3 regions of the Psychromonas sp. genome follow, and region 3 is predicted to be linked to each of the others. Evidence: predicted binding sites of a transcription regulator. Region 3 holds the regulator's gene; each other region holds the start of a gene.

What was found. Region 3 encodes sigma-54, which starts transcription at its own class of promoters, with help from an activator protein. Its sites were predicted from a motif close to GTTGGCACGNNNNTNGNNT; they were not measured.
Region 1: fliS (flagellar export chaperone FliS) is a predicted target of sigma-54. The motif match lies at 1,410-1,428, and genes of this name have one in related genera.
Region 2: flgB (flagellar basal body rod protein FlgB) is a predicted target of sigma-54. The motif match lies at 1,791-1,809, and genes of this name have one in related genera.

What each region holds. Positions count from the first base shown of each region.
Region 1 covers NZ_CEZLMY010000004.1:20,503-23,788, forward strand. Annotated here, with positions in the region: gene AC4GME_RS01145 (tetratricopeptide repeat protein) at 1-282, shown strand, start outside; gene AC4GME_RS01150 (hypothetical protein) at 468-770, opposite strand; gene fliS (flagellar export chaperone FliS) at 867-1,262, opposite strand; gene AC4GME_RS01160 (sigma-54 interaction domain-containing protein) at 1,592-3,043, shown strand; gene AC4GME_RS01165 (sensor histidine kinase) at 3,229-3,286, shown strand, end outside.
Region 2 covers NZ_CEZLMY010000077.1:8,917-12,202, forward strand. Annotated here, with positions in the region: gene flgE (flagellar hook protein FlgE) at 1-203, opposite strand, end outside; gene AC4GME_RS11195 (flagellar hook assembly protein FlgD) at 216-914, opposite strand; gene flgC (flagellar basal body rod protein FlgC) at 925-1,344, opposite strand; gene flgB (flagellar basal body rod protein FlgB) at 1,366-1,767, opposite strand; gene AC4GME_RS11210 (CheR family methyltransferase) at 2,034-2,864, opposite strand; gene AC4GME_RS11215 (chemotaxis protein) at 2,905-3,286, opposite strand, start outside.
Region 3 covers NZ_CEZLMY010000076.1:10,224-13,509, reverse strand. Annotated here, with positions in the region: gene lptA (lipopolysaccharide transport periplasmic protein LptA) at 1-31, shown strand, start outside; gene lptB (LPS export ABC transporter ATP-binding protein) at 37-762, shown strand; gene AC4GME_RS11120 (RNA polymerase factor sigma-54) at 820-2,265, shown strand; gene AC4GME_RS11115 (PTS sugar transporter subunit IIA) at 2,412-2,858, shown strand; gene rapZ (RNase adapter RapZ) at 2,878-3,286, shown strand, end outside.

The sequences.
Region 1 (3,286 bases), on a different contig from region 3:
AGTCATTTCGAAGACTGCTCGGCAGCGGGTGATTTTGAACATTATGGGGCACTGATTGCAAATTTAGATCTGGTAATTTCAGCGAGTAATGCAGCCTTAATGTTCGCATCAAGATTAGGCGTTAAATCATGGATGTTCTCACCGGGTAGCTGTCAGTCGAAAGAGCCAGAGAACTTCAAAGACTCCCATTTTATTAAAAATAGTCGTGATTTTTTTCAAGGTCAGCATAAAAACTGGGGTGGGGTGGTACAACAATTTTGTGATGAAATTAAGTTACTTTGATGCGGGAATTTATAATGCTCTCATAAAGTAGTTTGTTAATAAATGTATATAACCTTGAATATATTGCAACGCGCAATACTAGCGCGTTTCTATACTGAGGAACAAGGGAATAGACTAATCAATATTGATTATTAAACATAACTTATCTCGCTTTAAAAAATGGCTAATTATTTGTTTATTATGACTTATTTATAAGCCTTTAATTTATTTTTATTACGTTTTTGCAATAAAGACATTTCTTTTAATTGCTTAAAATGCTGTTCAGATTTGTTCTGCAGTGTTGCAATATTTGTTTCAAGCGTTTTAAGTTGCTCTATAACTGTGCTTAATGTTTCAGCTGAGTTGCTATCTAATAAAGTTTTAATTTGATTTGAAAAAATATCTTGCTGCTGCTGAAATAGATCATACTCTTGTTGATCAAGAAAAGTAGTCAGCTGTTGTTCAAGCTTAAACAGTTCGTCAAGTTGTTGTTCTATTTTACTCTGCATTATTTTTACCATCTTATCGGTGAATATATTGGAGAAGATTATACTAACCTGGTCAGGTTCGTTTCAGCTATAGAGGAAGCGTTTCTCTCGTTTGTACTATTTTTTGTACTGCTGACGCACATCATGCGGAATTGCATCCCAGCCTGATTTTATTTCTGCAATTAGGCTGATAACTTCTGTTAATGGCTCGATATCATTTTTGATATTGGCCTGGGTTACCTGGCTTATCATATAAGCGTAGAGGTTATAAAGGTTTGCAGATATTTCGCCACCTTGTTCCATATCTAAGCTGTTTTGTAGCTCGCCAATCAAACCAATTACTTTGCTAAGCATTTTGTTTTTGTTTTCGATCTCTTTGCGCTCAATAGCCCCTTTTGCTGCTGCTAAATTACCCATTATATGTTGCATAACAAGTGAGATCAGGGTGTGTGGATCCGCTTGTTCAACGTGTGCCATGCTTGTATTTTGATATTTTTTGATAGAACCGCGCATAATATGATTATTTCCTTACTGACTAACTTTTAGGTTAACTTTATCAGTTTACATCTGGTATTAATAAATGCATCTTTTTTAGAATAACTATGTGTCTTTTGACGCTTTATTAATTTTAAAGTAAATTTCATTAGTGATATACCAACAAAGCAATATATATACCAACAATTATAGATCAGTCATCGCTTAATGATTGTTCATTATTTGAACAACTCGGTGTCCTCTTCGCTGTCAGAATATGGTCATCGTCATGTTTTTGACTTTTATCGTTTTTCATTTGTGAAAAATATTATAAACTTGGCCGAGTTTAATTTTATAAGTGAATTTATATGGAATCTCGATCTCCAATTTACCTGGTTGATACTAGCCAAGAACAATACGATACATTAGCAACCGTTTTACATTTTATTGGTGAAACATGTGAAGCTGTCGCGAGTGTGGATTTATTAAATAAAGTTAATGAGCACAACCCGTTATGTATTATTTTGGGTGGGGCAATAGCTTCCTCTGAAGATCTTTTTAAGGACTTTTCTAATACGCCTTTTTTAACATTATCAGGACAAGTCACCAGTACAGAAAGAAACCATCTTGGCGTGTTAAGTTTGCCCATTGTTTATGCTGAATTAACGCAGTTATTACATTACTGCCAGTCATTTCATAATCCAGATAAAAAACTGCAAAAAGCCAATAAATATCTAATGTCATCTTTAGTTGGTCGTGGTTTACGTATTCAAGAGATTCGCTATTTAGTTGAGCAAGTTTCAGATAGTAAAGCTAATGTACTTATTCTTGGAGAATCGGGAACCGGTAAAGAAGTGGTTGCGCGTGCTATTCACGAAATATCAAACCGTAAAAAAGGGCCATTTGTACCTATTAACTGTGGTGCAATTCCTGCTGAATTACTTGAAAGTGAGTTGTTTGGTCATGAAAAAGGTGCTTTTACAGGGGCTTTTTCTGCACGTAAAGGACGTTTTGAATTAGCAGCTGGTGGCACGCTGTTTTTAGATGAAATTGGTGATATGCCGATGCCGATGCAGGTAAAGCTGTTGCGTGTTTTACAAGAGCGTACTTTTGAACGTGTAGGTGGAACAAAATCTTTACAGGCCGATGTGCGCGTTGTTGCTGCCACCCATAGAGATCTCGAAGCATTGATTACGGAAGGTAAATTTCGCGAAGATCTTTATTACCGTTTAAATGTATTCCCAATTGAAAAACCTGCGCTTCGTGATCGTCAGGAAGATATCCCGCTGTTATTACAAGAGCTTTTATCGCGCTTAGAGGGGGATCATAAAGCGACATTACGTTTCACACAGCGCGCACTTGATTCATTAATGAAACATGATTGGCCGGGTAATGTACGAGAATTATCTAACTTATTAGAAAGGTTACTTATTTTACATGCCAATAAGATTATCGATCTTGGTGATTTACCTATCAAATACCGTCATATTGACGCACAAGGTGATTTTGTTGAGCAGATTCAATATAGCCCAGAGGAAGAAGCGTTAGCTGAGCGAGATGCACTGTGTGGTATGTTTGGTGATGCTCCAGTGGTTTCTGATGAATCTGAATCGTTTGATGAGTCGCTAGGCTTTTTAGGGCACCTTCCTGCAGAGGGAATGAACCTTAAGAGTAAACTCACAGAGTTTGAGATTGAGATGATTCGCCAAGCATTAGAAAGTCAAGATGGAGTTGTTTCTCATGCGGCGGAACTGTTATCAATGCGACGCACTACTCTGGTTGAAAAAATGAAGAAATACGGTCTTAATAAAGATGGCTAAATGCTCTTTTGGCCAGTGATTAAATAGCCCGTGACAGTGTTTGTCTCGGGCTTTTTTTTTCTCAAAAAACAGTGTCATATTTATGGCTGAATGGTTTTAAGTTATTGTAATTTAATTACTTTTAAGTGTTGGCATAAAAACTGCTTTATAGCGTGTAAGAGCAAACTATAAAGCAGGGTTATGTGATGAATACAATCAATCAACAAGCAAAGGCACTGGAGCAGGAAAGTTTTTCTGGCGAGC
Region 2 (3,286 bases), on a different contig from region 3:
AACTGCTGCGCAACCGCGGCAATAGAAACACCATCACCCGTTTTTGTTTTACTGTTAGAAAACAGTGAGTTTGCATATACGCTATCAAACTCAGCACGTGATTCTTTAAAGCCGACAGTGCCAACATTGGCAATGTTATTTGCAGTTGTATTGAGATCTGTTTGAGCCGCCGCTATTCCACTTAATGCAACATTAAAAGACATAATATTTTCCTCTTATATATTTTCTGCAACTTCAATTGCATCTGAAAGTTTGATACCGCCTAAACCTTGCAGGTTTAGATTTACCCCTGACTGACCACCGCCTAAACTAACACTTTCTACATGTGCATATGACGCCGTCATTAATTCTTCACCTTGGCCATTAACAACACCCGTTGCTTTTAATGTGTATTGTCCGGCCTTAACACGGTTACCATCTTTATCTAAACCATCCCATGAGAACTTCTGATTACCCGCCCCAATATCACCAAGACTCATAGTACGAACAACAGCACCACTGGCATCTTCAACATTAACCATGACACTATAAGCACCGGTCGTGCTGCTGATTGAACCAGATACATCACCGGTTTCCGGCAGATAAGCTTCATTACTTGGAATCAACACCTTTTTACCGACAAGTGATGAGGCTTCTAAGGCTTGACTTGAAGTTAATACCTCTTTCATACCAGCGAACTCATTACCCATAGTGGTAATACCTTCAGCTGTGGTAAACGAGGCCATTTGCGCAATCATTTCTGAGTTATCAACAGGTTTAAACGGGTCTTGATAAGCAAGTTGTTGCGATAATAAGGAAAAGAAATCATCTTGCCCTAAGTTTTGCTGGCCATCGATCTCTTTATTGGCTGCAATCTGCTCTTCTGTTAACGGAACATTTAAATTTAATGAGCTGTAATTATTTATTGATGTCATATATTACCCCTTAACCTTTGCCCATTTGCAATGTGCGACTTAACATCTGTTTGGCAGCGTCTGCAATCTGCACATTGGTCTGGTAAGAACGCGAAGCGCTGATCATATTTGCCATCTCTTCCATCACATTAACGTTTGAATGATATATAAAACCATCTTGATCTGACTTGGGATGATTTGGTGCATACTCTTTATTTAAAGGCGCATCACTTTCAATAATACCTTGCACTTTCACCCCCACATTACTGCTTAAACCTCCTTTTGCACGGTTTAATTCTGCAGCAAAAACAGGATGACGAGCACGGTAGGTTTGCTCAGCGCTGCTACTAACACTATTTGCATTTGCCAAGTTACTAGCAGTTGTATTTAGACGAACAGACTGGGCACTCATCCCCGTTGCCGATACATCCAATACTCTTAATAAACTCATAATGATTCTCCTAGCGACTGATTATTGACCTTTAATGGCTTTGCGCAAATTTGAAATTTTACTGTTTAGAAAGTCTAAACTTGCTTGATATTCCATACTGTTTTTCATAAACAAATTACGTTCAACTTCCAAATCTACGGTATTGCCATCACCAGTATCAGCTTGATTACCAGCGCGGAACAATTCACCAGACTGTGCCATAGAAAATGATTGAGCAAATTTATGGCTCTCATGTGTGCGATTTAAGAAAACACCGGAACGAGACTTGGCACTTTGCAATGCATCTTTAAAGTCAATATCCCGTGCTTTATAATTTGGTGTATCAGCATTAGAGATATTACCCGCTAAAACTTCAGTACGACGGGCACGAATGCCTAAGGTGTGCTGATGAATTCCTAATGCTTTTTCAAAGTTAATCGCCATAAATTTCTCCTCTGCAATAAACAATGCAACCCTTATGCCAAAAAATCATTAAGGGTAATAAATTTAATAATTATTAATAAATAGAGGAAAAATCGCACAAAAAAAGGACGAGCAAGAGAGAACTACAGATATTAAGGATGGCTGGCTTGGATATATTGGCAGTTAAAAGAGATGATTTTCAATTACAAAAGTTGTTGAGCTGGGTATGTGGCAAAAGTTGCCTCTTTTATTAACAACAAAGAGGCAAAGTCATAAAGGGTTGAGATTTAGCTTTTAAGCTTATAAATAATCCCGGGGTTACAGCGTATCATCTCAAACCTATCTGTTAATCCTGTTATTGATTCCGATGCCCCCAAAATCAAGTAACCACCAGGGTTTAACGCACTTGCAAACTGGTTTAAAATTTTAGATTTCACATCACTTGAAAAATAGATCAGTACATTCCGACAAAAGATAATATCGAACTTACCGAGAATCGAATAACTATCTAACAGATTGAAATTTCTAAAGCTGGTCATTTTTTTGACTTCAGCTTTAATTTGCATTTTACCTGAACCGTCATTTACACGATCAAAGAACTGTCTTTTGCGTTCATCAGACAAACCTCTTGATAATGCAAGCGTATCGTATCTCCCCGTTTTGCACTGCTCTAACATGGTATTAGAAATATCTGTACCTATGATTTGAACATTCATCCCCAAGATAGCTTTTTGTTTTTGATACTCCATTGCCGTCATCGCAATTGAGTAACCTTCCTGACCTGAAGAGCTAGCTGCTGACCACATTTTAATACTCTTTTTTTTCTCTAAAATCTCAGGAAAGATTTTTTGAGACAATAATTCAAAAGGATATTTATCACGAAACCATAAGGTCTCATTTGTGGTCATAGCGTCAATAACGGCTGTTCTCAATTCTCTATTTTTATAACTCATTGATTGATGAATTAAGTCAGATAGTTTTTGAATCGAAAACTTAGTCATTAAAGGAATCAATCGACTTTTTACAAGATATTGTTTATTTCCTCCAAGTACGATGCCGCACTGAACTTCTAAGAAATCAGAAAATTGCTTATAAATATCGTCGGAAAGAGCTCTCACAAATAGTTTCTCACTTATTTAATTATTATAATTATTATAATTATTTTGGGTCATCTAAATGAATAACCTTTTGTACCGCCGCAGCTAATTCATCAGGATTAAATTTAGCAATAAAATCATCCGCTCCTACTTTTTCGACCATAGCTTGATTGAACACGCCACTTAATGAAGTATGTAAAATAATATGTAGAGCGGCTAAATCTGGATTTGATTTAACTTCAGAAGTCAGAGTATATCCATCCATTTCCGGCATTTCCACATCAGAAATCATTAATGCGTAACGCTCTGTAACAGGTTGAGTTTTAGAGACTTCTTTTAATAAATCAAGCGCTTCTTTACCATCTTTAACCATCTCACACTCAATACCCAAGGCGGTTATTGCTCTTTGGATCTGTTTGCGGGCAACCGATGAATCATCTGCA
Region 3 (3,286 bases):
TGAAAATAAAAACTCAGAAAAAGAAGAATAAATAAAATGGCTGAATTAATAGCAAAAGGTTTAGTAAAAAGCTACAAAGGTCGTACCGTGGTAAATGGTGTAAGTTTAACCGTAAAAACGGGCGAAATTGTCGGTTTACTTGGCCCAAATGGCGCAGGTAAAACAACCTCTTTTTATATGGTAGTTGGTTTAGTCAAACAAGATGAAGGCACAATCATTATTGATAATGAAGATATTTCTCATCACCCGATGCATATTCGCGCGCAAAAAGGGATAGGCTATCTACCACAAGAAGCCTCTATCTTTCGCCGTTTAACAGTCACCGAAAATATCATGGGTATTTTACAAATACGTAAGGAGCTAACTCAAGCTCAACGTGATGAAAAACTAGAGACCCTGCTCGAAGAGTTTCATATTACCCATATCCGTGATAACAAAGGCATGAGCTTATCAGGTGGAGAACGACGTCGTGTTGAAATTGCACGCGCACTGGCAACCGAACCTAAATTCATTCTCTTAGATGAACCTTTTGCCGGGGTTGATCCTATTTCCGTTATCGATATTAAAAATATTATTCAGCAGCTGCGTGATCGTGGTTTAGGTGTATTAATTACTGATCACAACGTACGCGAAACATTGGATGTGTGCCAGCATTCATATATCGTCAGCCATGGTGAAATTATTGCAATTGGGACGCAAGACGAAATATTAGCAAACGATCATGTAAAACAAGTTTATCTGGGTGAAGAATTTAAGTTATAGGTTATAGTTAGTCACTTAGTTCATAGAATTGCTTCGTATGAGGAAAAAAGTGTTTTGATGAAACAAGGTTTACAGTTGAAGATGGGTCAGCAACTTGCTATGACTCCTCAATTACAACAAGCAATTAAATTATTACAACTTTCCACACTTGACTTACAACAAGAGATCCAAAATGCTCTCGATGAAAACCCACTGCTTGAACAAGATGACAACAGTGGTATTGAAGAGGTTAATAAAGAGCAAGACAGTAGTCAGATAGATACCTCTGAGGCATTAACTAAGCAAGAATTTGCAGATGATTTACCCGTGGAAAACAGCTGGGAAGAGTCATATACAGCACCACCAACCACCTCAATTTCCTCTGGCACATCAAGTTATGAGGGAGAAGACACTGTATACCAAGGCGAGTCTTCAAATACTCTACAAGACCACTTAATCTGGCAGATGCAACTCACCCCTTTTTCTGAGACCGACCTACTGATCGCAACATCAATCATCGACTCTATTGATGAATCTGGATATTTAACAGCAAGTTGCGAGTCAATTTTAGAAAGTTTATCTCCTGAAGTCGAGGATCTTGAATTAGATGAAATTCTCGTCGTTTTAAAGCGTATTCAACATTTTGATCCGATTGGTGTAGCGGCTCGCTCAACACAAGAATGCCTGCAGATCCAGCTTCAGCATCTACCTCAACAGACACCATGGTTAAATGAAGCATTAATGGTACTTGAATTGCACATGGATCTGCTTGCTAATCGTGATTACCGCACGCTGGCAAGAAAAACTAAATTAAAAGAAGCTCAGTTAGCAGAGGTTATGCGCCTGATTCAAAGTTTAGAGCCTCGCCCGGGTAATCAAATTGAAGACAGTCAAGCGCAATATATCGTACCGGATGTTTATGTAAAAAAAATTGCAGGGCAATGGCGTGTATCATTAAACCAAGATTGTGATCCCAACCTTTCGGTAAACCAGAAATACGCTGATTTATGCAAAGGTAAGATTAGTAAAACCGATTCACAATTTATCAAGGGCCATCTGCAAGAAGCAAAGTGGTTTATTAAAAGCTTAGAAAGCCGTAATGAAACCTTATTAAAGGTATCCAATTGTATCGTACAGCAGCAACAAGCCTTTTTTGAATATGGCGATGAAGCGATGAAACCGATGGTCTTAAATGATGTCGCATTTGAAGTAGAGATGCATGAATCAACTATTTCCCGGGTCACCACACAAAAGTTTATGCATACACCAAGAGGCATTTATGAGCTTAAATTTTTCTTTTCCAGCCATGTTGCAACAGAAAGTGGCGGTGAATGCTCATCAACGGCTATTCGCGCGTTAATTAAAAAATTAGTCAGTGCAGAAATCACAACTAAACCCTTAAGTGACAATAAGATAACCCTGTTACTTGAAGATCAAGGGATCAAAGTGGCACGTCGTACAATTGCCAAATATCGTGAGTCACTGGGTATTCCGCCATCTAATCAACGTAAACAGCTACTTTGATTAATAGGGCAAGTAAGTGATGTTTAATGCATGGAATTGGAATAATCTTTGATGGATATTAAGAAATAGTTATTTCTTGATAGCCATTCACGAGTAAACTGCTACACTCGCGCGATTCTTTTACAGTGACTTAAATAGAATAAAATATGAAAATATCGACCTTATTAAGCAAAGATTCCGTTTTTAGCAAAACGAGCTGCACAAGCAAAAAAAGTGCATTAGAAAAAATTAGCCGTATTGCAGCTGAAAAATTAAATATCGATCCTCAGATATTATTTAATAATTTAATTGCCCGAGAAAAAATAGGCTCTACAGGTGTAGGATCAGGTATTGCAATCCCTCACGTAAAAATTGACAGCTCGTTGCCGGCAACTGCCGTCTTTCTGCAATGTGAAACTGCAATTGATTACGATGCATATGATGGTAACAAAGTCGATCTTCTGTTCGCTATTTTTGTTCCCGAAGACCGTTGCCAGCAATATCTTGTTGCACTTTCTGAAATCAGCAAAAAACTGTTAGATAAGCCTTTTTTACGTCAATTAAGAAATGCTGATAATGACCAGGCTCTTTTTGAGTTACTGCAGGCGGAATAAACCATAAAGTGGAGTAGAAATGAAATTAGTCATCATTAGTGGACGCTCTGGTTCAGGAAAAACAATAGCACTGCATGTACTTGAAGATTTAGGTTATAACTGCATTGACGGCGTACCATTTCAACTTCTTGAGCAATTAATTGATACTGTTGATGCAAAAAACAATAAAATAGCAATCAGCTTAGATATTCGTAACTTACCGACTAAAGCAGCTGAGATTGAGCAGTTACTTAGCTCATTAAAAAATAAAGTTGATATTGAAATCGTCTATTTGGATGCAATCAGCAGCGAATTAATCCGCCGTTATAGCGAAACAAGACGACTTCATCCGCTTTCCAAACAAAAGTTATCTTTATCGCAAGCACTTGAGCTTGAAAATGAACTGCTACAACCTATTCGTGACCGTGCGGCACTCGCAATTGATACCA